3 regions of the Kocuria turfanensis genome follow, and region 3 is predicted to be linked to each of the others. Evidence: riboswitches for the same ligand, from Rfam matches in the RefSeq annotation. Region 3 holds a riboswitch; each other region holds the start of a gene.
The links. Region 3 has a riboswitch for S-adenosylmethionine ahead of AYX06_RS01635 (O-acetylhomoserine aminocarboxypropyltransferase/cysteine synthase family protein). Riboswitches for the same ligand answer to the same signal wherever they lie in the genome.

Region 1 (9,472 bases), 450 kb from region 3:
AGGCGCAGCGCCACGTGGGCTCCGTTTCTCCCGGGGAGCGCGGCGAGGTGCGGCCGGGCCCGGGGCGTCGAGAGGGGGTGCGGCACCGACGGCGCCGCGGATTCCGGTCAAATCTACACCCCCGGCGCCGCGCCGGACGGCGCGCCCGGTGCGGGGCTCAGAGCAGGACGGTCGCGAAGGTCCCGACCCGGCGGAAGCCGACCCGCTGGTAGGTGGCCAGGGCGCGGGTGTTGTAGTCGTTGACGTAGAGGCTGACCACCGGGGTGCCGCGGCGGGCCAGGCGCACCGCGGCGGCCATGCACGGCACCGCCAGCCCCCGGCCCCGGTGCGCCGGGTCCACCCACACGCCCTGCACCTGGGCGACCCCGCGGGCGACCGAGCCGAGGTCGGCCTTGAACACCACCCGGTCCCGCTCGTCGGTCAGCACCAGGCAGCGTCCCGAGCCGACGAGGGCGGCCACCCGGTCGCGGTAGCCGCGGTCCCCGCCGGAGTACGGGGAGTAGCCGACCTCCTCCTCGAACATCGCGGCGCTGGCCGGGAGCACGGCGGGCAGGTCGGCGCTCGTGGCGAACCGGACACCGGGGTGCGGGTCGGGCGCCGGGTCGTGGTCGATCGCCAGCAGGGGCTGCACCGGGCGGACGTCGAAGGGCCGCGGCCACGAGCGCTCGAGCCGGGACCACAGTCCGAGCACCGGCTCGGCCGGGCCGAAGATGGACGCGTACCGGGCCCCGCCCCGGCGCAGGTGCCCGGCCACGAGGTCGAGGCCGGGCTCGTCGAGGGCGATGGGGACCACGTTGGTGCCCGTCCAGCAGGCCCCGGTGAGCTGCCCGTCCGGGCCCGCCGTGCCGACGACCGGCGGCACCCGGGAGCCCTTGCCGCGGCGGTGGGACTCCACGTGGGCGGCCACGAAGGCGTGGGCGACGGGGTCCGCCCCGAGCAGGCGGTCCAGGTCGGCGGGGTCGACCTCCCCGGACGGCACGAGCCGCGGCGCCGTCCTCCGCTGCGTCCTCACCCGATCGTCACCGGCCCGTCAGCTGACGCTCACCACGGGGCTGCCGGTGGCGCTCTCCCCGTCCCCGTCGGCGTCCATCTCGGCGGCGATGCGGTTGGCCTCCTCGATCAGGGTCTCCACGATGAGGTCCTCGGGCACGGTCTTCACGACCTCGCCCTTGACGAAGATCTGGCCCTTGCCGTTGCCGGAGGCCACCCCGAGATCGGCCTCGCGGGCCTCGCCGGGGCCGTTGACGACGCAGCCCATGACGGCGACGCGCAGCGGGACCGTGAGGCCCTCCAGGCCCGCGGTGACCTCGTCCGCGAGGGTGTAGACGTCCACCTGGGCGCGCCCGCACGAGGGGCAGGAGACGATCTCGAGCTTGCGCGGGCGCAGGCCCAGGGACTGCAGGATCTGGTTGCCCACCTTGACCTCCTCGACCGGGGGCGCGGAGAGCGAGACCCGGATGGTGTCGCCGATGCCCTGGGAGAGCAGGGCGCCGAAGGCGGTGGCGGACTTGATGGTGCCCTGGAACGCCGGGCCGGCCTCGGTCACGCCCAGGTGCAGGGGCCAGTCCCCGCGCTCGGCCAGCAGCTGGTAGGCCCGCACCATGGTGACGGGGTCGTTGTGCTTGACCGAGATCTTGAAGTCGTGGAAGTCGTGCTCCTCGAACAGGGAGGCCTCCCACACCGCGGACTCCACGAGCGCCTCCGGGGTGGCCTTCCCGAACCGGTCCATGATCCGCTGGTCCAGGGAGCCCGCGTTCACCCCGATCCGGATGGACACCCCGGCGGCCTTGGCCTCCCGGGCGATCTGGGCGACCTGGTCGTCGAACTTGCGGATGTTGCCGGGGTTCACGCGCACGGCCGCGCACCCGGCCTCGATGGCCTTGTACACGTACTTCGGCTGGAAGTGGATGTCGGCGATCACCGGGATCGGGGACTTCATCGCGATGATCGGCAGGGCGTCGGCGTCGTCCTGCGAGGGGCAGGCCACCCGGACGATGTCGCACCCGGCGGCGGTCAGCTCGGCGATCTGCTGCAGGGTCGCGTTGATGTCCGTGGTGGGGGTGGTCGTCATGGACTGCACGCTGACCGGCGAGTCGGAGCCGACGCCCACGGACCCGACCCGGATCTGCCGGGTCTTCCGGCGCGGGGACAGGACGGGCTGGGGTGCGGCGGGCATGCCGAGGCTGACCGGGGTCAAGGGTTCCTCCGAGGAGTTCGCGGACAGATGCGGGGACGGTGGCGGGCGGACCCGGTCGCCGGGTCCGTCGTCGCCTCCCATTGTGCCCCATGCCCCCGGACGGTTCCTGGGCGCGGTTCCCGGATTCCGCCGTGGCCGAACGGCTCAGAACAGCTGCACGGGCTTCACGATGTCCGCGTAGACCAGCAGGACCGACATCCCGATCATCAGCACGGCCACGGCGTAGGTCAGCGGGAGCAGCCGCGCCGGGTCGAACGGGCCCGGGTCGGCGCGGCCCAGCAGCCGGGCGACACCCCGCCGCAGGCCCTCCCACAGGGCGCCGGCCACGTGCCCGCCGTCCAGCGGCAGCAGGGGCAGCAGGTTGAAGACGAACAGCGCCAGGTTCACCGACCCGATCAGCCCCACCAGGGAGGCCGCCTTGTCCCGCAGCTCGATCTCCTCGTGGGCGGCGATCTCCCCGGAGATCCGGCCGATCCCGACCACGGAGATGGGCCCGTCCGGGTCCCGCGGCGCGTCCGAGAACGCGGCCTGCCCGACCTCGTAGACCCGCTGCGGCAGGTGCAGCACGACCCCGGCGATCTGCTCCAGGCCGTCGAGCACCGCCCCGGGCACCGCGGTGAGCGGCTGCCGGACGGGCACGGCGGTGGGGCTGATCCCGATGAACCCGACCTCCTCGTAGCGGGGCGCGCCGTCGGGGCCCGTCACGGCGGCGCCGGTGTCGTCGACCACCGGGCGGGAGGTGAGGATCGGGGTGAGCACGGTCCGCACCTCCGCCCCGTCGCGCTCGACCACCACGGGGATCCGCTCCCCGGCGCGGTCGCGGATCCGCGCGGTGAGCTCCTCCCACGTGGCCACGGGGGCGCCGGCGACGGCGGTGACGACGTCCCCGGGACGCAGCCCCGCCGCGTTGGCCGGGGCCTCGGGGTCCTCCGCGCGGCACTCGGTCTGCCCGGCGGCCTGCCGCTCGGCGGGCACCACGCACTCCGAGACCCACGCGACCGTCGTGGTCGGCGTCGCCGTGCCGAACCCGGTGAGCAGCACGGCGAGGCACACGCTGCCCAGCAGCAGGTTCATGACGGGCCCGCCGAGCATGATCACGATCCGCTTCCACACGGGCAGGCGGTAGAAGACGCGGTCCTCGTCCCCGGGGGCCAGCTGCACGGCGGAGGCGCTGCGGGCCTCGGCGGCGAGCTGCTGGAGGACCCCGGTGCCGGCGGTCCGCGCCGTGCTCCCCGCCCGGGCGGGCGGGTACATCCCGACCATGGAGATGTAGCCGCCCAGCGGCACGGCCTTGAGCCCGTACTCGGTCTCCCCGCGGCGGCGGGAGAACACGGTGCGTCCGAAGCCGACCATGTACTGGGTGACGCGCACGCCGAAGAGCTTGGCGGGGACCAGGTGGCCGAGCTCGTGCAGGGCGATGGAGACCGCGATGGCCACGGCGGCGAGCAGCACGCCCACGAGGAACAGGACCACGCCCATCCGGGGACCTCCGGAGATCGTCGGGTCGTCCCTGGCGGGCGCCGGGGACGGCAGGGGCCGCGCGTGCGCGGCGAGGACCAGTGTGCACCACGATCCTGGGCGCGGGGTGTCACGCTCCCGCGCACGACGACGGCCGGTCGCCTCCGGGGAGGGACCGGCCGTCGCGGGCACCGCCGGGGCGCCGGGGCCTCAGCGGCGCAGGATGCGCCGGGCCAGCCGGTTGCCCACCAGCTGGACCAGCTGGACGAGGACGACGATCACGGCGACCGCCGCCCACGTGACCTCGTCGTTGAACCGCTGGTAGCCCAGGCGCAGTGCGAAGTCGCCCAGTCCCCCGGCGCCGATGGCCCCGGCCATCGCGGACATGTCCGTGATGCCGATGACCAGGAAGGTGTAGCCGAGCACCAGGGGTCCGAGCGCCTCGGGCAGGATCACCGTGGTGATGATCCTCCCGCGCGAGACGCCCATCGAGCGGGCGGCCTCCACCACGCCGGGGTCCACGCTCATCAGGTTCTGCTCGACGATGCGCGCGACCGCGAACATCGCCCCGATGGTCATCGCGAAGATCGCCGCGTTGGGGCCCAGGCGGGTCCCGACGACCTGCTGCGTCAGCGGCCCGAGCGCCGCCAGGAGGATGATGAAGGGGATCGGCCGGACGAAGTTCACGACGAGGTTGAGCCCCTCGTGCACCGCCCGGTTCTCCAGGATGTTGCCCCGGCGGGTCACGTAGAGCCCCACGCCCACGAGCATCCCGAGGAAGCCGGCGAGGACGAGGGTGACGGACACCATGTACAGGGTCTCCCCGAGCGCGGAGAGCAGCTCGGGGCCCAGGACGGACCAGTCGTTCACGCGGCCACCTCTCTCAGGGTCGTGATGCGGGACAGCTCGTCGACCACGGCCTGCACGGCCGCGTCCTCGCCGGTCAGCTCGAAGGTGAGGGACCCGAAGGACTGCTCCTGGAGCACGCTGATCCCGCCGTAGGCGATGGTGAAGCGGACCCCGCGGGCGGCGCCGTCGGAGAGCACGCCGCCGATGTCCACGCCGTCGCCGACGTCCACGATCACCAGGCGCCCGCGGTGGGCCCGGCGCAGCCGCTCGACCTCGCGCTCGTCCGGCACCGAGTGCAGGACGGAGGAGACGAAGCGGCGTGCGGTCTCGGTGCGGGGCCGGGCGAAGATGTCCACGGTGGAGCCGTGCTCCACGACCTTGCCGTCCTGCATCACGGCGACGCGGTCGGCGATCGCCCGGACCACGTCCATCTCGTGGGTGATGATCACGATCGTGATGCCCAGTTCGCGGTTGACCCGCTGCAGCACCTGCAGCACCTCCTGGGTGGTCTCCGGGTCGAGGGCGCTGGTCGACTCGTCGGCCAGGAGCAGCTTCGGGCTGGTCGCCAGCGCCCGGGCGATGCCCACGCGCTGCTTCTGCCCGCCGGAGAGCTGCTCCGGGTAGTTGCCGGCGCGCGCGGACAGGCCCACGAACTCCAGCAGCTCGGCGACCCGCGCCCGCCGCTTCTCCTTCGGCCAGCCGGCCCGCTTGAGCGGGTACTCGACGTTGCCGGCCACGGTCCGGGACGTGAACAGGTTGAACTGCTGGAAGATCATCCCGATCTCCTGCCGGACGGGCGCCAGCTCGGTCTCCTTGCGGCCGGCCACCTCGAAGCCCTCCACGGTCAGGGACCCCGAGGAGACGGGCTCGAGCCCGTTGATCAGGCGCACCAGGGTGGACTTGCCCGCCCCGGAGTAGCCGATCACGCCGAAGATCTCGCCGCGGTGGACGTCGAGGCTGACGTCGTCGACGGCCAGCACCTCGCGCGCGGCCCGGCCGGAGCCGGTGCGGAAGGACTTCGAGACGTTGCGGAAGGCGACGAGCACCTCGTCCGGGCGCCCGCGTGCGACCGGCCCGGAGGGGACCGCAGCGCTCACTGTCCCTGGTCCTTCAGCTCCTGCTGGTAGCGCGCGGCCAGCTCCTGCAGCTCCTCCGGCTCCAGCTGCAGCGGCACGGCCGTGTCCTTGGTCTCCTCCATCTCGGCGTCGATCACGGTCTGCTCGTGGTAGAGGTCCGCGACCTGCCGGAGGGTCTCGTCGTCGGCGAGCTCCTCGGTGGTGGTGAAGAGGTTGACGTAGGCGCGGGAGCCCTCCGCCTCGGGGTCGTCCTGGGCCAGGGCGGACTTCGGGTCGATGTCCGCGCGGGCGAGGAAGTCGTTGTTGATGACCGAACCGGCCACCGAGTCCATGGAGAGCACCGTCTGCTCGGCCGACACGGGGGTGACCCGGACCGTGGAGGCCTCGGTGTCGACGTCGAGCTCGGTGGGGATGAGGGTGTCGCTCTTCAGCTCCACGAGACCGGCCGACTCGAGCACGAGCAGGGCCCGGGAGAGGTTCACGGCGTCGTTGGGGACGGCGATCTCGTCGCCCTTCTGGAACTGGTCCACGGAGTCGTACTCGTTGGAGTACAGGCCCAGCGGGTAGATCGACGTCGAGCCGATCGGGGTGATGGAGCCCCCGGCGGAGTTGTTGTAGTCGGCGAGGAAGGGGACGTGCTGGAACCAGGTCATGTCCACGTCGCCGGACTCGGTGGCCGGGTTGGGCTGGTTGTAGTCGGAGAAGTCGACGTACTCGACGGTGATGCCCTGCTCCTCGGCCAGCTGCTTGAGGGCGTCGTGGGTCGGGTGCGAGCCGACGACGCCGATGCTGACCTTGCCGTCGGCCAGGGCGCCCTCGCCGGCCTGGTCGGAGCCGCCGCAGGCGGTGAGGGTGAGGCCGAGGGTGGTGGCCAGGGCGAGGAAGGTGAGGCGCTGCGATCGCATGTCGTGCCTTTCCGTGGGTCCAGGAGGTCGGGGATCTCCACCAGTCCCACCAGGGCCGACGGCCACGGTCGAGGGCGCGCCGGAGGCGCGTCCGCGGTCGAACCGTACTTGCCGCCGGCCCACGATGGCCGGTGCCGGATGGTTCACCTGGGGCACCCCACTACGGGAGAGGGTTGCCGCCCAGCAAGCCAGGGCTGCGCGCTGGGACTCGTCATCCGCCCGACAGACTAGCACGTGCGCCGGGGCCACATCCGGTCCACTTCTGGCCGGTCAACAAATGGAAAATGCTCAATGCGGCGTGTCGGACCGCGCATCACTTACCAGTCTATGTTCACAGCGAAATTTCTTATGCGTTGGTGATTAGTCTGGATTAGCAAGCTACTGCGACGTCAAACTTTGCATATGATATTTGGGATAGATGGCCAGGAACTGATTAATAAAGGCCAATAACAGCAAGAAACCACAGCAACCCCAAAAGACCGAAGGCTAGGTCGATCCAGCCGAGAACTTTCCCCGCTGTCGCGGGGACGCCCATCGACTGAGCTTTGCTGGCCTGCGAGATGGCAAGGGGTCCGAGGACTATTCCGAGAACGAATAGGCCAATCACCCCCAGGACAACGGCATTGCTCTTGTGGCTCATACCCTGCATGGCCATTGGGTGGGGAAGGGGCGAATATCCGGGATACTGCACGTATTGCTGATGCATATAGGGATTTTGCGAGTACTGAGGCTGCGCCTGCGGGACGTCATCTCGCGCATGCCCTGCCTGCTGGTGATCCATAGGATGCCTACCTCTGTCAGTGAGTAGTACTGGAGCTAATAAAATTGACGGGCCGATCCGACACCTAGGGTGCCGTTCATTCGAATTAACTGAGTCATCCCGGACACCTAGCAATCGCCACGGCAAGCCAAGCCACACGAAAACAAACTGGCGCGTGGGATTCTTGAGTATGAGATTTCCACTTCGTTTATCACCCCAACGATGACGACCACCCGCTGGGGTCCGAACGGCCGTCTTGATGTCATTCCTACTTTACCTCATGGTCATACACGTCCACCGCGCGCCACGGCGCAAACGGAACATGCTGCGTAGACCCCCCGGAAAGCGCCATGTCAGCATGGTTCCATGCCCCGTTTCTGCACCCGGGAGGCGGTACCGCCTCCGGGCTTGTCTCACAGCGTTACTCCTCCGCTAACCTCAAACGGGAAACCATGCTGTATGTCCACAGAAATCTCTCGAAACGCTCAGCGGGCAAGGACCTCCTGGGCCCGCCGCCGCGCCCAGCGCTCGGCCTCCAGGACAGCGCCGAGGTCCAGGCCGCCGCCGTCCTCATGCTCGCCCAGCACCGCCTCCACCGTGTCCACGATCGCCGGGAACCGGATCCTCCCGTCGTGGAAGGCGTGCACCGCCTCCTCGTTGGCGGCGTTGAACACCGCCGGATGGGTGCCCCCGCGCTCCCCCGCGGCCTTGATGAGCTCGACGGCGGGGAACGCGTCCCGGTCCAGCGGCTCGAAGGTCCACTCGGTCGCGCGGGTCCAGTCGCACGCGGCGGCGGCACCGGGCACCCGGTGCGGCCAGGCGAGGCCGAGGGCGATGGGCAGGCGCATGTCCGGCGGCGAGGCCTGGGCCAGCGTCGACCCGTCCACGAACTGGACCATGGAGTGCACCACCGACTGCGGGTGGACGACCACGTCGATGCGCTCAAGGGGAACGTCGAAGAGCAGATGCGCCTCCAGCACCTCCAGGGCCTTGTTCACCATGGAGGCCGAGTTGGTGGTGACCATCACGCCCATGTCCCAGGTGGGATGGCGCAGCGCCTCGCGCGGGGTGACCGCCTCCAGCTCCGCCCGGGTGCGACCGCGGAACGGCCCGCCCGAGGCGGTCAGGACGAGCCGGTCCACCTCGGCGGCGCTCCCGCCGCGCAGCGCCTGCGCCAGGGCGGAGTGCTCGGAGTCCACCGGGATCAGCGCGTCCGGGTGGCCCGAGGCCGCGGCCGCCTCCTTCACCAGCGCTCCCCCGGCGATCAGCGACTCCTTGTTGGCCAGCGCCAGCCGGTGCCCGGCCCGCAGGGCCGCCAGGGTGGGGGCGAGGCCGATCGAGCCGGTGATCCCGTTGAGCACGAGGTCGGCCTCGGGGTGCGCCGCGGCCGCCGTGGCGGCCTCGGGGCCGTGCAGGATCTCGGGCCGGTAGTCCCCGGCGCCGGCGGCCGCGGCGCGCTCGCCGATCCGCCGGGCCAGCTCCTGGGCGTCCTCCCCGCTGCCGCTGGTCGCCACCACGGCGGCGCGGGTCTGCACGGCCTGCTCCGCCAGCAGCGACAGACGGCCTTGGCCGGCCGCGAGGGCCACCACGCGGAACGGCGCCCCGCCGGCGAGCCCGTCGGCTGCCCGCACGACGTCGAGGGCCTGGGTGCCGATCGACCCCGTCGAGCCGAGCACGACTATCCGGCGGGGGCCGGAGGCGGCCAACGCGCGCAGTTCGGGGGTCGGGTGGGAACGGGACGCGATGAAGGGGGACCTCATTGTCCCAGTATCCCCCAGCCGAGCCCGGGCCTGGGCTCGGACGTATCGAGACCCCGGTCACCGTTTCCGGTGGCCGGGGCCTCGAGGTCCGCTGGGGTGCGTGTCAGTGTGTGCGGCCCTTGCGACCCGTCACGAGTCCATAGATGAAAAGCAGAATGAGAGCGCCAACAACTGCGAGGATGATTGAAGTGATGGTTCCACCGCCGATATTGAGCAACGAACCGATCCATCCACCGAGCAGGGCCCCCAGAATGCCCAAAACGATGGTAACGATAATGCCCCCGCCCTGCCTGCCTGGCATGATCAGCTTCGCGAGAGCACCGGCGATGAGGCCGACGACGATCCACCAGATGATTGCGCCCATGACTTCTCCTTGTCCGTCCCGGGAGGGACTTTCATTGTAAGCAACCGGCGAGTTTCCCAGGAATACCCTGAGCCGGCTTCTGCAGCCACCCTACCGGACTGTC
Region 2 (9,472 bases), 1.3 Mb from region 3:
CGCCTCGACGTCCTGGTCGTCCATCTCGGGCGGCTCGGCGTCGATCGACTGCTCGAGCCGGTCGGCCTCGTTGTACTCGCTGCTCGAACCGGGTGCGTCGCTCATGGCTTCCTCCTGCGTCGTGGGACCGATGGAGCCACCGGTCGGGCGACCGGTCGCGTGCGTCCGACCCTACTCGGCCCGGCCGCTGTTCCCAGCCCCTTGGGCGTCCGATAACGTGGTCTGCACCACAGGAAGCACCGCCCAACAGCAGGAGTTGTCCATCATGACGAGTCGATTCCACCGCTACGCCGAACTGTTCAAGAGCACAGGTCCCTGGTGCACCGTGTACACGGACATCAGCACGGGCACGGTCGACTCGCTGCACGCGATCGACGTCCTGCCGGAGAACATCTGCCGGGAGCTGGAGCAGCAGGGGGCGTCCAAGGCCGATCTCGCCGCGGTGGAGGCCGCCGTGCGCCCGGCGGAGGGCGTGCCGGACCCGGTGTGCCGCTATCTGCTGGTGCGCGACGGCGCCGTGGAGATCGACGAGGTCCTCCCCGGCCCCCTGGCCGGGCGCGGCGTGCTCGAGGTGGGCGAGGTGCCCGACCTCACTCCCCTGTTCCGGCACCGTCCGGACGACTTCCCCTACGTGGTGGCCGAGGTGGGGCGGGACGGCGGCGAGATCTGCCTGGAGTACGCCAGCCGGGCCCGCGCCCTGGACGAGCAGCAGATCGAGGGCGAGACCGAGCACCTGAAGAAGTTCCCCGGCGGCGGCTGGTCGCAGGGTCGCTGGCAGCGGCACACCGAGGACGTGTGGCGGCGCAACACGGAGCAGGTCGCCGAGCAGATCGACAAGGTCGTGGCCGAGAGCGGGGCGCAGCTCGTCGTCCTGGCCGGGGACCTGCGGGCCCGGGGCCTCGTCGAGGATCAGCTGTCGAAGGCCACCCGGGCCCTGGTGAGCGTTGTGGACGCGAACACCCGGGCCGAGGGCAGCCAGTCCGCCGCCTTCGCCCACCAGGTCGAGGGGCGCGTCGCGGAGGTCATCGCCCACCGGCAGCACGAGCTGCTCGAGCGGCTGGCCGAGCAGCAGGGCCGCCCGGACCCCACCGCGGTGTCCGGGATCGAACCGGTGGTCTCGGCGCTCCAGCAGGCGCAGGCCGAGACGCTGCTGATCGACGACACCCACCTGGACGCGGAGCAGGAGCTGCTCGCGCTGGACGCCGAGCCGTGGGTCGCCGTGACGGAGTCGGAGGCCGTGGGCGCCCGCGTGCTCGGCCGGGTCCCCGCCGACGCCGCGCTGGTCCGCGCCGCGGTGCTGACCGACGGCCGCCCGGTCTTCGTGCCGCCCGGCGCCCTGCCGGACAGCACGGACGTGGCGGCCCTGCTGCGCTGGCGCGCCGCCCCGGCCGGCTGACCGGCCCGCACGGCAACGGCTCCCCCGCCGAAGCGGGGGAGCCGTTGCCGTGCGGGCCTGCCGGGTGCGCCTGCTCCGCGCACCGTGCTGCGCTGCCGGTGCGGCGGAGCGGTCAGTAGGCCGGGCCGGTGGTGTTGCGCGTGGCGCTGCGGTCGTGGGTGTCGCGGCGCAGGAAGGACAGGCCCACCATGGTCACGCCCAGCACCAGGTGCAGCCAGTCGTCGGCGGTGTTCAGGGGCACGAAGTTCGCCTGCGACTCCGGGCCCACGAGCAGGCCGTAGATCCACAGGACCAGGTAGACCAGACCGCCCCACAGCAGGTAGTTGCGGGCCCCGGAGGCGGAGCGGGCCAGGGCGAGGCCGGCCACACCGTAGAGCAGGTGGACGATGTTGTGCAGCCAGGAGACCTGGAAGATGCCCAGGAGCATCGCCTCGGACTGGTGGCCGGCGACCATGAGCTGGTCGTAGTTCGTGGTGAGTCCGGGGATGAAGCCTGCCACGCCCACGAGCAGGAAGACCGCTCCGTACAGCAGGGCGGCGATCTGGACGGGCGAGCGGCGGCTGGTGCGGTGCTCCGGCCGGGCGGCGGGGGTGGTCATGGTGGTGCCTCGCTTCCTTGGTGTCTGCGGTGATCCGGGTACGGATCCCGGAGGGGCGGACGTTCATGGAAAGCATGCTTGGTACCACCAGCGTACTGCGCTGCCGCGCGACGTCAAATGCCGCGGGACAACGCAGTCACGAACGGGTCAGGACACCAGGTCGCGGGCGGGGGTGTCCGCGGCGGACGGCTTGCCGGCGTAGGCGCCGCGGTACCGCGCGGCCGGGTGGGTGTCGAGCACCTTGGTCTGCCCGGCGCCGTAGACGTTCTCGCGCAGCGTGGTGCCCTCGTAGGCGGTGCGGTAGCGGCCGCGCTTCTGCAGCTCCGGCACGACCCACTCCACGAAGTCCTCGAACGAGCCCGGGGAGACGTGGTAGGCGAGGTTGATGCCGTCCAGGCCGCCCTCGTCGATCCACCGCTCCAGCTCGTCGGCCACCGTCTGCGGGGACCCGACGATCGGTACGCCCATCCCGCCCATCGAGATGTGCTTGGCGACCTCCTTGACGGTCCACTTCTTCTTCGGGTCCGCGGTGGTGAACGGGGTGAGGAAGGACTGGATGGAGTCGGTCTTGATGTACTCCAGCACGTCGTTCTCGTCGTAGCGGCCCAGGTCCACCCCGGACCAGCCGCCCACGAGACCCAGGGCGCCGTCGGCGTCGGCGTACTGCTCGTAGTCGCGGCGCTTCTGCTCGGCCTTCGCGTCGGTCTCGTCGACGATCACGTGCAGCATGGCGAAGATCTTGAGGTCGTCCCGCCCCCGGCCCTGGGCCTCGGCCTCGTCGCGCAGCTTGTCGGTGACCACGCGGGTGAGGTCCGGGCGGATGCCGCCCACGAACACCGCCTCCGCGTGCCGCCCGGCGAACGCGCGGCCGCGCGAGGAGGCACCGGCCTGGAAGATCAGCGGGGTGCGCTGCGGGGACGGCTCGGTCAGCCCGATGCCCGGCACGTCGAAGTACTTGCCGTGGTGCTGGATGGGGTGCACGAGGGACGGGTCGGCGAAGATCCCGTTCTTGCGGTCGCGCTTGACCGCGCCGTCCTCCCAGGACCCCTCCCACAGCTTGTAGCAGACCTCCATGAACTCCTCGGCGATCTCGTACCGCTCGTCGTGGGAGATCTGCTCCGTCAGCCCGTGGTTCTCGGCCGCGGACTTCAGGTAGGACGTCACCACGTTGAAGCCGATCCGGCCCTTGGTCAGGTGGTCGAGGGTCGCGAACTTCCGCGCCAGCGGGTACGGCTGCTCGTAGGTGATCGCGCTGGTCACCCCGAAGCCGAGGTGCTTCGTCACGGCCGCCATCGCGGAGATCTGCATGAACGGGTCGTTGACCGGGATCTGGGTGGCGTCCTTGATCACCGGCGCCGCGGAGTTCTGGTAGACGTCGTAGTAGCCGACCACGTCGGCGAGGAACATCGCGTCGAACAGGCCCTTCTCCAGGACCTGGGCGACGTCCGTCCAGTACTCGAGGGTGTTGTACTCGTCGGCGCGGGAGCGCGGGTGCTTCCACAGGCCCGGGGCCTGGTGCCCCACGCAGGTCATGTCGAAGGCGTTCAGGGCGATGCGCTTGCTCACAGGGACCTCCAGGGTCGATCACCGACCCGCGCCCGTGCGTCGTGAAGACCTGCTCGCGGGTCCGACGCACTCGTGGGCGCCGTACTTGCCACGGCGCGTGTGCACCGCGGCCCGATGTTCATCTGGGGCACCCCGCTACGGGAGAGGGTTGCCGCCCGACCAGCCAGAGCTTCGCGTCGGGACTCGTCATCGTCGTCGCGGACCAGCTTAGCGGCTCCCCCCGCACGCGGGGCAACCCCTCGTGCTCCCGGTGCGCGGCAGGATCGTGGGAGGAGCTCAGGCCCGCGGCGCGAGCGGCGGGGTGCGCCGCGGGTCCAGCGTCCAGCCCTGCCGCAGCCGCGCCCCGAGCTCGATCAGCGGGCACGTGTCCATCACCACGTCGAGCCCGGCAGCGGCGGCGCGGGCCGCGGCCTCGTGGTCCACGACGCCCAGCTGCAGCCACACGGCGCCCGCGCCGGCGGCGATGGCCTGGTCCACGACCGCTCCGACGCGGCGGGAGTTGACGAAGCAGTCCACCACGTCGATCCGCCCCGGGACCTCGGCGAGCGTGCGGTAGCCAGGCTCCCCGTGCACCACCTCGCCCTTCGGGCTGACCGGCACGATCGTCATGCCGAGGTCGTCCCGGATGCGCTTCGCGACCGAGTGCGCGGGCCGGGCCGTGTTCCCGGTCAGCCCCACCACGGCCCACCGTCCGGGCTGTGTCATCAGGCGGTCGATCGCGGCGGGATCGTTGCGGCTCATGTGCCCACCCTGGCACGAACCCGCCGCTCACGTCCCGAGCGCGCCCCACCGTGTCCCGAGGTTGCACGTCCCGGCCACCGATCGCGGGTCGCCGGAACGTGCGACCTCGGCGGAGGACGGGCGGAGGGGTCAGGAGAAGAGGGGGAGGAGGTCGGCTTCCGGGCCCAGTTGCACCCGGTCCTGGGCGGGCAGGGCCGCGCGGCCGGTGCCCACCCGGGCGAAGTGCTCGTCGCTCCAGTGCTCGGGCGGCTCCCGCTCCCACAGGTCGGTGAGGACCCGGCGGACCTCGGCGAGCCCGTCCACCGCCGGCCCCGGGCAGCCCTCCAGGTGCTCGATGAGGTCCAGGTGGTGCACCGTGGCCTCCACCGCCAGGGTGCTCAGGAGATCGTCCACCCGGAGCACGTGGCCCTGGGTGCGGACCGTCCCGCCGGGCCGGCAGCGCTCCGCCGCGTGCACGAGCGCCCGCGCGGACTCCCGGTAGTGCCCCCGCAGCTCCTCCCAGTCCGGGTACAGGCTGGCCGCCGCCCGGGTGCGGCGCCGGTCCTCGGCGGCGGCCGCGGGATCCGCGCCCCGGTCCGCCCAGTAGGTGGCGGCGTCCCGGTCCGGGCGGGCCGTGGTGGGCGTGTGCAGGGCGACCAGCCCGCGCACCGCGTCCGCGGCGCAGTGGTGGGCGAGGTCCCGCACCGACCAGCCGCGACAGCCGGTGGGTGCCCAGGAGTCGTCGTCACCGAGCCCGTCGAGGACCGCCGCGAACGCCGTGCAGGCGTCCCGGACCAGGTCCGCCCGGGTGGAGGTGTTCCGGCTCGTCATGGGTCCATGGTGCGGCACGAGGGCGCGGCGTGCCACCGTTTTCGACCATGACGGCCCGCGGAGCGATTTGCCAGGCGGCCCGCGGAGCACGTTCAATGGGGCGGTAACCATCCGGAGCGGCTGAGAGACCTGGCTCGTCGACGTCGCAGCAACCGGCACGGATCCGTCCGATCCCCGTGCGAGGTGCTAATGCCAGGACCGATGGAGTTGATCATGGGCACGTCTCTGCTGGGCTCTGCACCGTCCACCGCCACCGCACCGGCCACCACGAAGCGCGCCTACTCGGTGGCGTTCGAGCACGTCGGCAAGGCCTTCCCGTCCGGCGGGCACAGCCACCACGTCCTGCACGACGTCGACATCACCGCCCGGCCGGGCGAGGTCCTGGCCATCCTGGGGCCCTCGGGCTGCGGCAAGTCCACGCTGCTGCGGGCCGCCGCCGGCCTGGACACCGCCTCGGCGGGCCGGGTGCTCATCGACGGCACCCCGGTCTCCGGCATCGACCCGCGCTGCGCCGTGGCCTTCCAGGAGCCGCGGCTGCTGCCGTGGCGCTCCGTGCGCGAGAACGTCCGCCTGGGGCTGCCTTCCGGGGTGGGCCGGGCCGAGGCCGACGCCGTGATCGACGACCTGCTGCGCCTGGTCGGGCTGACCGCCCACGCCCACCACCGCCCCCGGGCGATCTCGGGCGGCATGGCCCAGCGCGCGGCGCTGGCCCGGGCGCTGGCCCGCAACCCCGGCGTGCTGCTGCTCGACGAGCCCTTCGGCGCGCTCGACGCCCTGACCCGGCTGCGGATGCAGGACCTCCTGCTCACCGTCCACGCCGCGCAGCCGACCACCGTCCTGCTGGTGACCCACGACGTCGACGAGGCGCTGCAGCTGGCCGACCGGATCGTGGTCCTGGGCCGCACCGGCCCCACCGCCCCCGCGTCGATCAGCACAGTGCTCCTCGTGCCCGGCGACCGCCCCCGGGACCGGGCCTCCGAGGTCCTCGCCGAGCTGCGGGTCCAGCTGCTCGGCCACCTGGGCGTCGACGCCCACCACCCCGCGACCCGCTGATCCCGCCCCGCTCCCCGGAGCGCGGCGCGGCCCTGCGCCGCGCCGGCTCCGCCCGGCACGCCCACCCCACCACGAAAGGCCCCACCATGCCGCTGTCCCCGCGCCCCGCCCGCACGGTCCCCGCCCTCGCCGCCGTCCTGGCCCTGTCCCTGACCGGCTGCATGGCCGGGGAAGGCTCCGGCGAGGCCCAGGCCGCCGAGAAGGTCACGGTCGACTGGGCGACCTACAACCCGCTCTCCGTGGTGATCAAGGAGAAGGGCTGGCTCGAGGCCGCCTTCGCCGAGGAGGGCACCGAGGTCGAGTGGGTGCAGTCCGCGGGCTCGAACAAGGCCAACGAGGCGCTGCGCGCCGAGGCCGTCGACGTCGGCTCCACCGCCGGCTCCGCGGCGCTGCTGGCCCGCAGCAACGGCACCCCGATCAAGGTGATCGACCTGTACTCGCAGCCGGAGTGGTCCGCGCTCGTCACCACCCCGGGCACCGGGGTGGCGTCGGTGGCCGACCTCGAGGGCCGCACCGTGGCCGCCACCAGGGGCACCGACCCCTACTTCTTCCTGCTCCAGGCCCTCGAGGAGGGCGGGGTGGACCCGGCCGACGTCACGATCCAGAACCTGCAGCACGCCGACGGCCGCTCGGCGCTGGAGAACGGCCAGGTGGACGCCTGGTCCGGGCTGGACCCGATCATGGCCGCGGCGGAGCAGAACGGCGCCGAGCTGTTCTACCGCAACGTGGACTTCAACACCTACGGCTTCCTCAACGCGCACGAGAACTTCCTCGAGGAGCAGCCCGAGGCGGCGCAGACCGTGGTGGACGTCTACGCCTACGCCCGGGACTGGGCACTGGCCCACCCGGAGGAGACTGCGCAGCTGCTCGCCGACGCGGCCGGGATCGAGCTGTCCGTGGCCGAGCAGGTGCTCGAGCGGACCCACCTGGACATCGACCACGTGCCCGGCGAGCAGCAGCTGGCCGTGCTCGAGAAGGTCGGCCCGATCTTCGTGGACTCCGGTGACGTGCCCGGCCAGGAGCAGATCGACGAGGCCCTGGCCGGCATCGTGGAGAGCTCCTACGCCGAGGACGCCGACGCCGCCCGGGTGGCCGAGGCCGCCGAGGGCGCGGAGGCCGGGCAGTGACGTCGCCGCTGAGCCCGTCCGGGGACACCGTCGGCGCCGAGCACGCCGTCGGCGCCGACGACCCGGGCGCGGCGCCCACCCCCGTCGCGGAGCCCCGCCGCCGTCCCCTGCTGCGCGCGGGGCTCGGCCTGCTCCTGCCCGCGGCGCTGCTGGTGCTGTGGCACGTGCTGTCCACCGCGGGGGTCTTCAGCGCCGTCCAGCTGCCCGCCCCGCTGGCGGTCCTGGCCGCGGGGGCCGACCTGCTGTCCCGGGGCGAGCTGTGGACGCACGTGGGCATCTCCGCCCAGCGGGTGCTCATCGGCTTCCTGATCGGGGCCGGGCTGGGCCTGGCGGCGGGCTCCTTCATCGGGCTCTCCCGCTGGGGCTCCGCGCTGGTGGGCCCCACGATCGGGGCCTTCCGCGCGGTGCCCTCGCTGGCGTGGGTGCCTCTGCTGCTGCTGTGGATCGGCCTCGGCGAGGACTCCAAGGTGACGCTGGTGGCGATCGGGGCGTTCTTCCCCGTCTACACCACCGTCTCGGCCGCCCTGCAGCACGTGGACCGCAACCTGCTCGAGGCGGCCCGGGCCTTCGGCGTGCACGGGCTGCGGCTGCTCACCACGGTGCAGCTGCCGGCGGTCATGCCCTCGGTCATCTCGGGGCTGCGCCTGGCGCTGGCCCAGGCGTGGCTGTTCCTGGTGGCCGCGGAGCTGCTGGGCGCGTCCATGGGGCTGGGCTTCCTCCTCACCGACTCGCAGAACAACGGCCGCACCGACCGCCTGCTGCTGGCGATCGTCCTGCTGGCCGTGCTCGGCAAGCTCTCCGACGCGCTGCTCGGCGTGTTCGAGAAGTGGGCCGTGAAGAAATGGGCCTGACATCCCCGTCTGGCACAGTGGGCACACACCGGGCACGCCCGTGCCGCCAGGAAAGGACCGCAGCACCGTGAACGCCAGCTGGAGCGACCCGCTCTCCCCCACCCCGAACCCGGCCCTGGTCTCCGACGCCGCCCGCGTCGCCTTCTGGGAGGGCCAGGCCTCGCGGCTCGACTGGGCCGGGCCGTGGACCACGGCGCACCGGTTCGAGGGCCCCCGGCGGATCGGGCAGGACGCGGACGGCAACCCCACCTGGTCGGTCCCGGAGCTGGCGTGGTTCGAGGGCGGGAGGCTCAACGTGGCGCACAACTGCGTGGACCGCCACGTCGAGGCGGGCCGCGGCGCCCACGTGGCCCTGTACTTCGAGGGCGAGCCCGGCGACCGGCTGGTCTACACCTACGCGGACCTGCAGCGCGAGGTGTCCCGGGCGGCCAACGCCCTGCTCGCCCTGGGCGTGGAGCGGGGCGACCGGGTCGTGATCTACCTGCCGGTGATCCCGGAGACCGTCGTCATCACGCTGGCCTGCGCCCGGATCGGCGCCGTGCACTCGCTGGTCTTCGGCGGGTTCTCCGCCGAGGCCCTGCGGTTCCGCGTCGAGGACACCGGGGCGAAGGTGCTCGTGACCACGGACGGGCAGCACCGGCGCGGGGCCGTGGTGCCCGTCAAGGCCGTCGCCGACGAGGCGTGCAGCGGGGACAACGCGATCGAGCACGTCGTCGTGGTGCGCCGCACCTCCCGGCCGGGCCGCAGCGACCTGCCGCGCGGGACCCGGGGGACGCACTCCAAGGAGGAGGACGCGGTCCCGTGGACGCGCGGGCGCGACGTGTGGTGGCACGAGCTGGTGGCCGAGCAGCCCGACGTGCACGAGGCCGAGGCCTTCGACGCGGAGAGCCCGCTGTTCATCATCTACACCTCCGGCACCACCGGCCGCCCCAAGGGCCTGGTGCACACCATGGGCGGCTACCTGGTGCAGGCCGCCTACACCCACGCCCTGCTCTTCGACCTCCTGCCGGACGTGCGCGACGACGAGGGCCGGCTGCGGCCCGACGAGCTGTCCACCGTCAACGACCCCGCCAAGGTCGACTCGACCGTGCACTGGTGCACCGCCGACCTCGCCTGGGTCACCGCGCACACCTACGAGATCTACGGCCCGCTGGTCAACGGCGTGTCCGAGGTGATCTACGAGGGCACCCCGAACACCCCGCACTGGGGCCGGCACTTCGAGGTGATCGAGCGCTACGGGGTCACCACCTACTACACGGCGCCCACCCTGATCCGCTCCCTCATGGGCGCGTTCCCGAAGGGCGTCCCCCCGCTCTACAACCTCAACTCC
Region 3 (9,472 bases):
CGGGATCACCTCCCACGAGGTCGCCCACCGCGGCCTCGGCATCCGCCGGGCGAGCGTGACCGGCCAGTTCTTCCCCGGCCAGATCTCCCTGTTCCAGCCCACCGACGCCCCCGCCACCACCCAGGGCGGGCCCTACGTGGTCTTCCCCGGCAACGTGGGCGGGGAGTCCGCCCTCGCCGACGTCGTGGACGTCCTCGACGCCGCCGCCGAGCGCGCCCGCACCGCCGCAGACCCCCGCACCTCTGATTCCCAGGAGAACCCGTCATGAGCACACCCCTGTCCGTCGGCTTCCTGGGCCTGGGCGCCATGGGCGCCCCCATGGCCCTCACCCTGGCCCGCGCCGGCTTCCCCGTCCGCGGCTTCGACGTCTCCCCCCGCGCCCAGGAGCACGTGGGCGAGGCCGTGGCGCTGCTGCCGGATCCCCGCGAGGCGGCGGCCGGCGCGGACGTCGTCGTCGTCATGGTCGCCACCGGCGCCCAGCTGCACGACGTCCTGTTCGGCGAACGCGGCATCGCCGGGTCCCTCACCCCGGAGACGGTGCTGCTCGTGATGGCCACCGTCGGGCCCCAGGCCGTGGAGTCCTGCGTCCAGGGCCTGGAGGCCCACGGGGTGCGGCGGATCGTGGACGCACCGGTGTCCGGCGGGACGGCGCGGGCCGCCACCGGGGAGCTGCTCGTGATGGTCGGCGGCGCCGAGGAGGACGTGGCCGCGGTCCGGCCGCTGCTGGACGCGATGGCCGCCAACGCGCCCCTGGTCGGGCCCCGGGTGGGCGACGGGCAGCGCTTCAAGGTGGTCAACCAGCTGCTGTGCGGGGTGCACATCGCCGTGGCCGGCGAGGCGCTGGCGCTGGCCGACTCCATGGGCCTGGACCCGGGCCAGTGCCTGGAGGTGCTCTCCACCGGGGCCGCCACGTCCTTCATGTTCGAGGACCGCGGTCCGCGGATGCTGCAGGGCGAGGCGGCCGAGGTCCGCTCCGCCCTGGACATCTTCGTCAAGGACATGGGCCTGGTCACCGACGCGGCCCGGGCGGTCGCCCAGCCCGTGCCGCTGGCCGCCGCGGCCGAGCAGCTCTACGTGCGCGGCCGCCGCGAGGGCCACGGCCGGCACGACGACTCCTCGGTCTACGACATCCTCCGCTCCCCGGCGCGTACGTCCGCAGACCACCACGGACGGCCGGACGACGGCCCTGGCGCCGCACCGGGGCCGTCCCGGCCCCAGCACGTCCTCATCGCACCGGACAAGTTCAAGGGCTGCCTCAGCGCCCTCGACGTGGCCCAGGCCATCCGTTCCGGCATCGAGTCTGACGAGAGCGGCGCGCCCGTCCAGGTCACGGTCCTGCCCCTGGCCGACGGCGGGGACGGCAGCGTGGAGGCCGCCGTCCTCGCCGGCGCCCAGGCCTCCACGGTCGAGGTCCACGACGCCGACGGGCACCTGCGCCAGGCCCAGATCGCCTTCGACGGGACCACCGCCGTGGTCGAGGTGGCCTCCACCTGCGGACTGGGCACCCTGCAAGGGCCCTTGCGCCCGCTCACCGCCTCCAGCCGCGGTCTCGGAGAGGCCATCCGGGCCGCAGCACAACTGCACCCGCAGCGTCTGGTCGTGGCCCTGGGCGGCAGCGCCAGCACCGACGGCGGCGCCGGCATGCTCGCCGCCCTGGGCGCCCGCTTCCACGACGCCCAGGGACACACCGTGGAACCCCACGGCGGGGAGCTGGCCCGGATCACCCACATCGACCTCAACGACCTCGTCGATCTCAGCGGCATCGAGATCATCGGCGCCAGCGACGTCACCAATCCACTGCGAGGACCCCACGGCGCCGCCCACGTCTTCGGCCCCCAGAAGGGAGCCGACGAGAACACCGTGACAGCACTCGATGAAGGACTGCACGCACTGGTGGAGGCCTGCGAGGACCTGCCGGGCCTCGACGCGCAGACCCTGGCCGACACCGCCGGCGCCGGCAGCGCCGGCGGAATCGGCTTCGGCCTGCTGCTGCTGGGGGGATCCCTGGTCTCGGGGGCCGACTACTTCCTGGACCTGCTGGACTTCGACACCCACGTGAGCCAGTGCGATCTGCTCGTCACCGGTGAAGGAAGCCTCGACGCCCAGACCGAAGGCGGCAAGCTCATCTCCGCCGTCTGCACCCACGCCGGCACCACCCCGGTGTGGGCCGTGGTGGGCCGCAACACCTTGGACACAGCAGCCGCCCGCCAACTGGGCCTGTCCACGGTCATCGCCCTGGGGGACCTCACCACAGAGGACACCTCGCAGAACCCCGCCATGGCAACAACCGTGCTCCAGGAAGCCGGGCGCTCCATTCGCCGCGCCCTCGGCACCCACCAACCGGACTCCTGACCCCCTGGGGGAACACCTCCCCCGGGTCAGGACACACCACCGAGAACCCGCGCCTCCACCTCCAGGCATCACCCATGACAGGAAGTCCCCTATGCGACGAGCGAAGATCGTGGCCACGATCGGCCCGGCCATCTCCTCCTACGAGAACCTCTCCCGGGCGATCCGGTCCGGCATGAACGTGGCCCGGCTCAACATGAGCCACGGCGACCACTCCGTCCACGACTCGGGACCGCCGCATGTGTAGGTGTCATCTGAGCCGGCTTGATGGCCGCTATATGCGCCATATGCAAAGCGGGTGGTGCGTTACCCCGACTGGATGTCTTCTGAGGTGTGCCCTTGGCCGCCTCCACCCGCCCCAGTGTCTTGGCAGATGCCCGCGCGATCGCCGCTGCCGACGCCGCCGGGCAGGGCACCGCTGTCGTCGCCCTGGCCATCACTGTCATCTGCGCCCGGCGACCGCCTTGGAGAGACTATTGAAACCATTTCAAGAGCGGCAACACCCGCAGGCACCCCGATGGCCGGGTCGTGGACTACCGCACCGGGCAAGTCAGGATGGTGCCCGTGATGACGATAGGTCCGTCTTGGCACTTCAGCACGTCGGACAGTGGGCTTGGGCGGCAGTTCAGTCCCGTCCGTTCCGGGGGCCGCTAACGGGGACGATTCACTCGGGCGTCAGGCGGGGCTCACCGCCGGGTCTTGAACGCCCTGGCTGGCCGTCACTTCGAGGGGGTTGCTCCGGAGAGTTCCGCTCGGATGATCTCCGCACCCGCAGCGAGAGCGATCATTTTGTCTCGCGCAACTTGTCGAGCCAGTGGCGCCATGCCGCAGTTGGTGCTCGGATACAGCTTGTCCGCATCGACGAACCGGAGCACCTGTCGGAGGGTGCTGGCCACTTCCTCCGGGGTTTCGATCGCGTCGCTGGCGACGTCGATGGCCCCGACCATCACCTGCTTACCTCGGAGCAGCTCGATGAGCTCGACCGGGACGCGGGAGTTGTGGCGTTCCAGGGAGACCATGTCGATCGTCGACTGCTGGAGTAGCGGGAATGACATCTCATACTGGCGCCACTCCGACCCGAGCGTCGCCTTCCACTCGGTATTGGCTTTGATGCCGTAGCCGTAGCAGATATGCACGGCTGTTGTGCTGCGCAGTCCCTCGGCCGCTCGCTCCAGTGCGGTCACGCCCCACTCTTTGAGGTCGTCGAAGAACACGTTGAAGGCAGGCTCGTCGAACTGGATGATGTCGACGCCCGCCGCCTCCAGCTCTTTGGCCTCCTGGTTGAGGATCTTCGCGAACTCCCAGGCGAGCTTTTCGCGACTCCTGTAGTGCTTGTCGTAGAGGGTGTCGATCATGGTCATGGGACCGGGGAGCGTCCACTTGATGGGCTGGCTGGTCCGCGCGCGGAGGGCCTTCGCGTCGTCGAGGAAAACCGGCCGCTCACGGCCCACCGCGCCGACGACCGTCGGGACGCTCGCGTCGTAGCGGTCACGGATCCGCACCGTCTTCCGGTGTTCGAAGTCGACGCCGCTGAGGTGTTCGATGAACGTGGTGACAAAGTGCTGACGGGTCTGTTCGCCGTCGCTGACGATGTCGATACCCGCCTGGCGCTGCTCGTCCACGGCCAGGCTCAGCGCATCCCGCTTGCCCTCGCGCAGTTCCTCGCCGTCCAGCTTCCAAGGGGACCACAGCGTCTCACCTTCCGCGAGCCAGGAGGGCTTGGGCAGGCTGCCGACGATGGTGGTGGGCAACAGGGTGTTCATCGGTGCTTCTCCGTCTCTCGTCCGCAGTGGGCCGCGGCCCACTGCTCCAGGAGGGTCTGGTGTGGCTTCACGAAGTGCTCCTCCGTGAACTTCCCCTGCATGAGGGCCAGCTGACTGCGCTCCTCGCGGTCGTAGGCGATCTGCGTCACCGAGTAGTCTCGACTCTCCAGGCTCGGCCGGTAGATCCGACCAGCCGCCGCATTGGCGTTGTAGATTTCCGGGCGATAGATCTTCTGGAACGCTTCCATCGTGCTGATGAGACCGATGAGTGCCAGGCTGGAATAGTCATTGAGGAGATCGCCCCGGAAGTAGAACGCCAGGGGTGCGACCGCGCCGCGGGGCATGAAGTAGCGGACCCGCAGTCCCATCTTCTCGAAGTATCGATCCGTCAAGGAGGATTCATCCTGCCGATACTCGACCCCGAGGATCGGATGGTGGTTCTCGAGCCGACGATACGTCTTGGTGCTCGAGACGCTGATGCAGATCACGGGCGGCTGGGGGAACCGCTCGCGGTAGGCCTCGGAGTCCAGGAAGTGCGTGAAGAGCTTCCCGTGCAATTCGCCGAAGTCATTGGGGATGCTGGACCGGGACGCCTTCGCGTGGTGTTCCGGCAGCACCACGCTGAAGTCGTAGTCCCGGAGGTAGGACGAGAAGTTGTTCCCCACGATCCCGTCGATGTGCACATTGGACAGCGTGTCGAGAATCTGCACGTCGAGGACCTCGATCAAAGGGAACACCGCGTCGTCGCCGTCGGCGGCGAAGTGCAGGTCCACGGAGACGATCTCGATCTCCACGGCATAGCGATCCCGGCTGGGATTGTCCCAGTGGGCCAGGTCGTTGAAGCGACTATTGATCATTGTCAGGGTGTTTCGGAGGTTCTGCCGACGGTTCTCGCCGCGGGCCAGGTTCGCGAAGTTCGTCGTGCCTCGGGAACTGGACGACGGGCAGTAGTCCTCATCGAAGCGGGTCGTGCTGATACCGAACGTGAAGTCGTTCGTCCTGGTGGTCTGATGCATCGATTCCTCACTGTGGACCGGGGGCCTGCCTCCCAGATCTGTACTCATCTCGAACGTCCTTCCCTGTTGCTCGTGAACTGCCCTCCCGAAGGTCGCCTCAGTCATGTTCCTGGCACCCCCGGCGCTGCCCGGACGACGTCAATCCTGGCCTCCGGGCTGCCGGTTCCCCGGGCCGCGCGGGCCGCAGCGGTGACGCGGCGCTGACCGGTCCGGGGCGGGTTGGACCCCCGGCTGTACTCGTGGCCGCCGTGCAGCACGTTGATGTCGTCCTGCACGAAGGTGCTGGTCTGGTAGATCGGCGGCACGACCGCCCCGGTCAGAGGGTCCGGTGCCTGGCCGGCGTGCACCGCTATCGTGTTGAAGCCCCGACGGGCCGTCGGCGCAGTGTCCGTCTGTGATGAGTCGTTCAGGAGGGTCATCTCAGCGCGCCTCCCCGGTCAGGGCCGAGGCCGGTACGGTGGCCAGCGCCCGGTCGAGGTCGGCGATCAGGTCCTCGGGACACTCCAGTCCGATGGACAGCCGGATCGTGGTCTCAGCGATGCCTGCGGCCCGGCGTTGGTTAGGGGTGAGCCGGCAGTGCGTCATGGTCGCCGGGTGGCTGACCAGGGAGCGCACGTCCCCGATGTTGGCCACGAGCTGGAACAGCTCCAGAGCGTCGATGAACGGGCCGATGGCCTCGGAGCCGGCGGCCAGGTCGAAGGAGAACACCGAGCCGGTGCCGTGCGGGAAGTCCCTCTCGGCGAGGGCGGCGCTGGGGTGTCCGGGGATCGCCGGGTGGTGGACGCGCCCGACGGTGGGGTGCCGGGCCAGGTGCTCGGCGACCGTTCGCGCGGTCTCCTCCTGCCGGGCGATGCGGACGCCGAGGGTCTCCAGGCCCTGGATGAACTGGGCGGCGCTGGCCGGGGCGAGGGAGGGGCCGAGGTCGTGCAGGAACTTGCTGCGCGCCAGCGCCAGGTAGGCGCCGCGGCCGTGCCGGTCGATGAGTGCCTGTCCGCCGTAGCGGGCCTTGGGCCGGGTCAGTTGGGGCCACCGCTCCGGGGCTGCGCCGTAGTCGAAGGTGCCGCCGTCCACGATCGCCCCGCCGAGGACGGCCCCGTGCCCGCCGATGAACTTCGTGGCGGAGTGCACCACCACGTCGGCACCATGTTCCAGTGGCCGGTACAGGACCGGCGTCGCCAAGGTGCTGTCCACCACGACCGGGACCCCGGAGGCGTGGGCGATGTCCGCCAGCGCCGGCAGGTCCGGCACGGTGGCCAGCGGGTTGGTGATCGACTCCAGGAAGAACGCGCGGGTGTCCGGCCGGATCGCCGCGCCCCAGGCCTGCGGGTCGGCCGGGTCGGCGAAAGTGACCTCGATGCCGAAGTCGGCGAAGGTGTCCGTCAGCAGGTCCACCGTCCCGCCGTAGAGCTGGCTGGAGGCGACCAAGTGCTTGCCGCCGTGGAGCAGGGTCAGCAGGGACAGCGCGACGGCGGCTTGTCCCGTGGCGGTGCCGATGGCCCCGATCCCGCCCTCCAGGGCCGCCAGTCGGTTCTCGAACACGGCGACCGTGGGGTTGCCCGTGCGGCTGTAGGTGAACCCGGGGGTCTCCAGCCGGAACATCGAGGCGGCCGTGGCGTGATCGGGGAAGCGGTAGGCCGCCGTCTGGTGGATGGGCACGGCCACCGGCCAGTAGGGGGCCTCGGGCTCGTAGCCGGCGTGGACCTGTTGGGTGGCGTGGTGATTCATTCGATCCTCCATCGGTCCTGGCGGTAGCACCGTGCCCGCCGGTCCCGGTGTCCCAGGGTCGGCTGACTGGTTGCTGCGGCGTCGTCGAGCCAGATCTCTCGGCCGCTCTGGATGGTGTGGTGCGCTCATCCCACTCGATGGACGGCTCTATAGTCCAACGGACGGTGGGGTCGGTTGTCACAAAACCACACGTCGGGACATATTCGGGCCGGGCGGTCGCGCTCGGCCGCTTCGGCCGACGTCGGGCCGGGTTTGTGACAGTTTGTGACGGCCGGCCGCCCGGCCCTCATCGTGGGCTCAGTGATGTCCCGGCGGAAGACCAGGGCGTCGTCGAGGGCGTTGTGCGCGGAAAAGATGACGCCCGCCTGGGGGTGGCGTCATCAATGGCGTGGTGAACGGCGTCAACCGGATCCCGGGAGCCGTGCACGGAGCCCTCGGATTCGTCCTCCGGCACCACAGGAGGGCTCTCCCCGGTCCCGCTCTTCGCCCGTGGCAACCCGCGGCGTATGACCAACCTCATCTGCATCGTCGTTCCCACGGGCAGTGTCCGGTAGCCGGCCATATGTAAAGTTGCGCATTGACCGCTTTGCAGGTGGTCGGGACTTTATTGCAGGTGCGGCGAGACGCGTGTGCCGGCCGTTAGCGAGAAGTGGTCTGCACGCCGCCGAGCAGACGGCGGTAGCTGCGGTGGACGTTGAGGGCCACGGCGGTGGCCACGACGGCCTTGAGCAGGTCGCCGGGGACGAACACGAGCGAGCCCAGCAAGGACGTGGACAGCGGCAGCCCGGCGACCACGGCCGTCCACGGCACCCCGAAGGCGTAGACCACGCCGATGCCGCCCACGACCGTGCTGAGCAGGACGGCGGCGAAACGGGCCGCGGGACGGGCCTGCCGCAGCGCCCAGTGCTGCACCAGGAAGCCGATGACCAGGGCGGCCGGGATCCAGCCGAGCACGTAGCCGCCGGTCGGCCCCAGGAACACCCCGAGCCCGCCCCGGCCGCCGGCCAGCAGCGGCAGCCCGGCGAGCACGAGGACCTCCAGCACGACCACGGAGAGCATGCCCCGGACCGGGCCGAGCAGCGCGCCGGCGAGCATCACGCCGAGGGTCTGCAGGGTGATGGGCACGGGGATGATGCCCACGGTGATCGGCGGCACCAGGCCCAGGGCGGCGATCAGGGCGGCGAAGACCGCCACGAGGACGGTGTTCTGGGTGGTCTGCGGGTTCTCGGCGGCCATGGGGATCCTTCGGGTGGGCGGGACGGGAGGTCAGTCGGACACGGGAGGAGCGGGGCGCGGGCCCGGCGGGGCGGAGTCGTAGCACCGGGCGTCGATCGCGGCGGAGATCTCCTGGGCGGACTCCAGGGTGCGCACCAGCAGGGGCACCAGCACGGCGACCGGGCGGTGGTGCAGGCCGCGGGCGAACTGCGCCTCGCGGATCGCGAGGTACTGGGTGCGGATCTCGGGGATGAACCGGATCGTCATGGACAGGGCCAGGCTGATCTGGGCCGGGTTCAGGCCCAGGTGCCGGGCCGGGCGCAGCAGGGTCTCGAACAGGGCCAGCATCTCGCTGAACGCGGTGCTCAGGGTGACGGCGTAGGCGAGGAAGCAGAGGCTGAGCAGCCGCAGGGCCGAGACCGCGGCGGCCTCCCAGCCGGTGGTCAGCACCAGGGTGACGGCGACGATCCCCACGACGAGGAACAGCCCGGCCAGCATGCGCGCCAGCCGCGGCAGCGGGGTGCGGGTCAGCAGCACCGCCGCCACCGCGAGGACGAAGAAGCCGATCTGCGCCGGGAGCCCGGGCACCGCGTACAGGGCGATGCTGGCGAGGAAGAGCACCGCGAACTTGGGCCCGGCCGGGACCGCGGCCAGGGGACCGGCGGGGCTGGCGCCGGTCACGAGTCGCTGATCCGGCAGTAGAACTCGAGCGCCCGGCCGGGGTCGCCGTCGAAGGCGATGCGGCCCTCGTGGACCACGAGGGCGCGGTCGTAGGCCTCGACCATGTCCAGGTCGTGGGTCACCACGATCGCCCGCTGGTCCAGGCCGTCGATCGTGGCCTGGAGCCTGCGGCGGTTGCGCCGGTCGAGCATGGTGGTGGGCTCGTCGAAGACGACGGTGGAGGGCTCCATCACCAGCACCGCGGCCAGGGCGACCATCTGCTTCTCCCCGCCGGAGAGCGTGTAGGACTCCCGGTCGCGCAGGTGGGCGATGTCCAGGTGCTGCAGGACCGCCTCCACCCGGTCGGTGAGCTCGGCACCGCGCAGCCCGAGGTTCTGCACGCCGAAGGCGATGTCCTCGGCCACCAGGGGCATCACGATCTGGTTCTCCGGGTGCTGGAACACGAACCCCACCTGGCGCCGGATCCGTTTGGCGTCCCGGGCGGTGGTCAGCCCGCCCACCTGCACCGTGCCGCGGGTGGGCAGCACCAGCGCGTTGAGCAGGCGCACGAGGGTGCTCTTGCCCGAGCCGTTGAGCCCGATCACGGCGATCCGGTGCTCGTCCAGGGTCAGGTCCACGTCCCGGAGGATGTCCCGGCCCTCCCGGGTGACGGTGACGCCCGTCAGGCGGATGCCCGGGTGCTGGGGCGCCGGAGACATCACGGGCACCTCACCACGGGAGGGA

Region 1: another riboswitch for S-adenosylmethionine. It lies ahead of AYX06_RS16660 (MetQ/NlpA family ABC transporter substrate-binding protein); the one in region 3 lies ahead of AYX06_RS01635 (O-acetylhomoserine aminocarboxypropyltransferase/cysteine synthase family protein).
Region 2: another riboswitch for S-adenosylmethionine. It lies ahead of AYX06_RS07920 (LLM class flavin-dependent oxidoreductase); the one in region 3 lies ahead of AYX06_RS01635 (O-acetylhomoserine aminocarboxypropyltransferase/cysteine synthase family protein).

Annotation. Positions count from the first base shown of each region.
Region 1 is NZ_CP014480.1:3,653,122-3,662,593, reverse strand. Features, by position in the region: gene AYX06_RS16690 (proline--tRNA ligase) at 1-14, opposite strand, end outside; gene AYX06_RS16685 (GNAT family N-acetyltransferase) at 158-1,012, opposite strand; gene ispG (flavodoxin-dependent (E)-4-hydroxy-3-methylbut-2-enyl-diphosphate synthase) at 1,031-2,197, opposite strand; gene AYX06_RS16675 (M50 family metallopeptidase) at 2,342-3,676, opposite strand; gene AYX06_RS16670 (methionine ABC transporter permease) at 3,866-4,465, opposite strand; gene AYX06_RS16665 (methionine ABC transporter ATP-binding protein) at 4,522-5,601, opposite strand; gene AYX06_RS16660 (MetQ/NlpA family ABC transporter substrate-binding protein) at 5,598-6,485, opposite strand; SAM riboswitch class IV at 6,585-6,701, opposite strand; gene AYX06_RS20610 (DUF4190 domain-containing protein) at 6,919-7,266, opposite strand; gene dxr (1-deoxy-D-xylulose-5-phosphate reductoisomerase) at 7,731-9,005, opposite strand; gene AYX06_RS16645 (GlsB/YeaQ/YmgE family stress response membrane protein) at 9,109-9,369, opposite strand.
Region 2 is NZ_CP014480.1:1,714,304-1,723,775, forward strand. Features, by position in the region: gene AYX06_RS07905 (hypothetical protein) at 1-105, opposite strand, end outside; gene AYX06_RS07910 (baeRF2 domain-containing protein) at 266-1,396, shown strand; gene AYX06_RS07915 (DUF4383 domain-containing protein) at 1,509-1,994, opposite strand; gene AYX06_RS07920 (LLM class flavin-dependent oxidoreductase) at 2,142-3,560, opposite strand; SAM riboswitch class IV at 3,637-3,751, opposite strand; gene AYX06_RS07925 (CoA-binding protein) at 3,837-4,301, opposite strand; gene AYX06_RS20730 (maleylpyruvate isomerase N-terminal domain-containing protein) at 4,431-5,111, opposite strand; SAM riboswitch class I at 5,216-5,319, shown strand; gene AYX06_RS07935 (ABC transporter ATP-binding protein) at 5,325-6,164, shown strand; gene AYX06_RS07940 (aliphatic sulfonate ABC transporter substrate-binding protein) at 6,251-7,291, shown strand; gene AYX06_RS07945 (ABC transporter permease) at 7,288-8,142, shown strand; gene AYX06_RS07950 (AMP-binding protein) at 8,210-9,472, shown strand, end outside.
Region 3 is NZ_CP014480.1:365,181-374,652, reverse strand. Features, by position in the region: gene AYX06_RS01665 (four-carbon acid sugar kinase family protein) at 1-268, shown strand, start outside; gene AYX06_RS20825 (glycerate kinase) at 265-2,352, shown strand; partial or broken gene AYX06_RS19075 (pyruvate kinase) at 2,444-2,578, shown strand; gene AYX06_RS01650 (methionine synthase) at 3,069-4,112, opposite strand; gene AYX06_RS01645 (DUF1852 domain-containing protein) at 4,109-5,128, opposite strand; partial or broken gene AYX06_RS01640 (PLP-dependent transferase) at 5,311-5,547, opposite strand; gene AYX06_RS01635 (O-acetylhomoserine aminocarboxypropyltransferase/cysteine synthase family protein) at 5,549-6,853, opposite strand; SAM riboswitch class I at 6,859-6,971, opposite strand; gene AYX06_RS01630 (biotin transporter BioY) at 7,493-8,089, opposite strand; gene AYX06_RS01625 (energy-coupling factor transporter transmembrane component T family protein) at 8,120-8,749, opposite strand; gene AYX06_RS01620 (energy-coupling factor ABC transporter ATP-binding protein) at 8,746-9,447, opposite strand.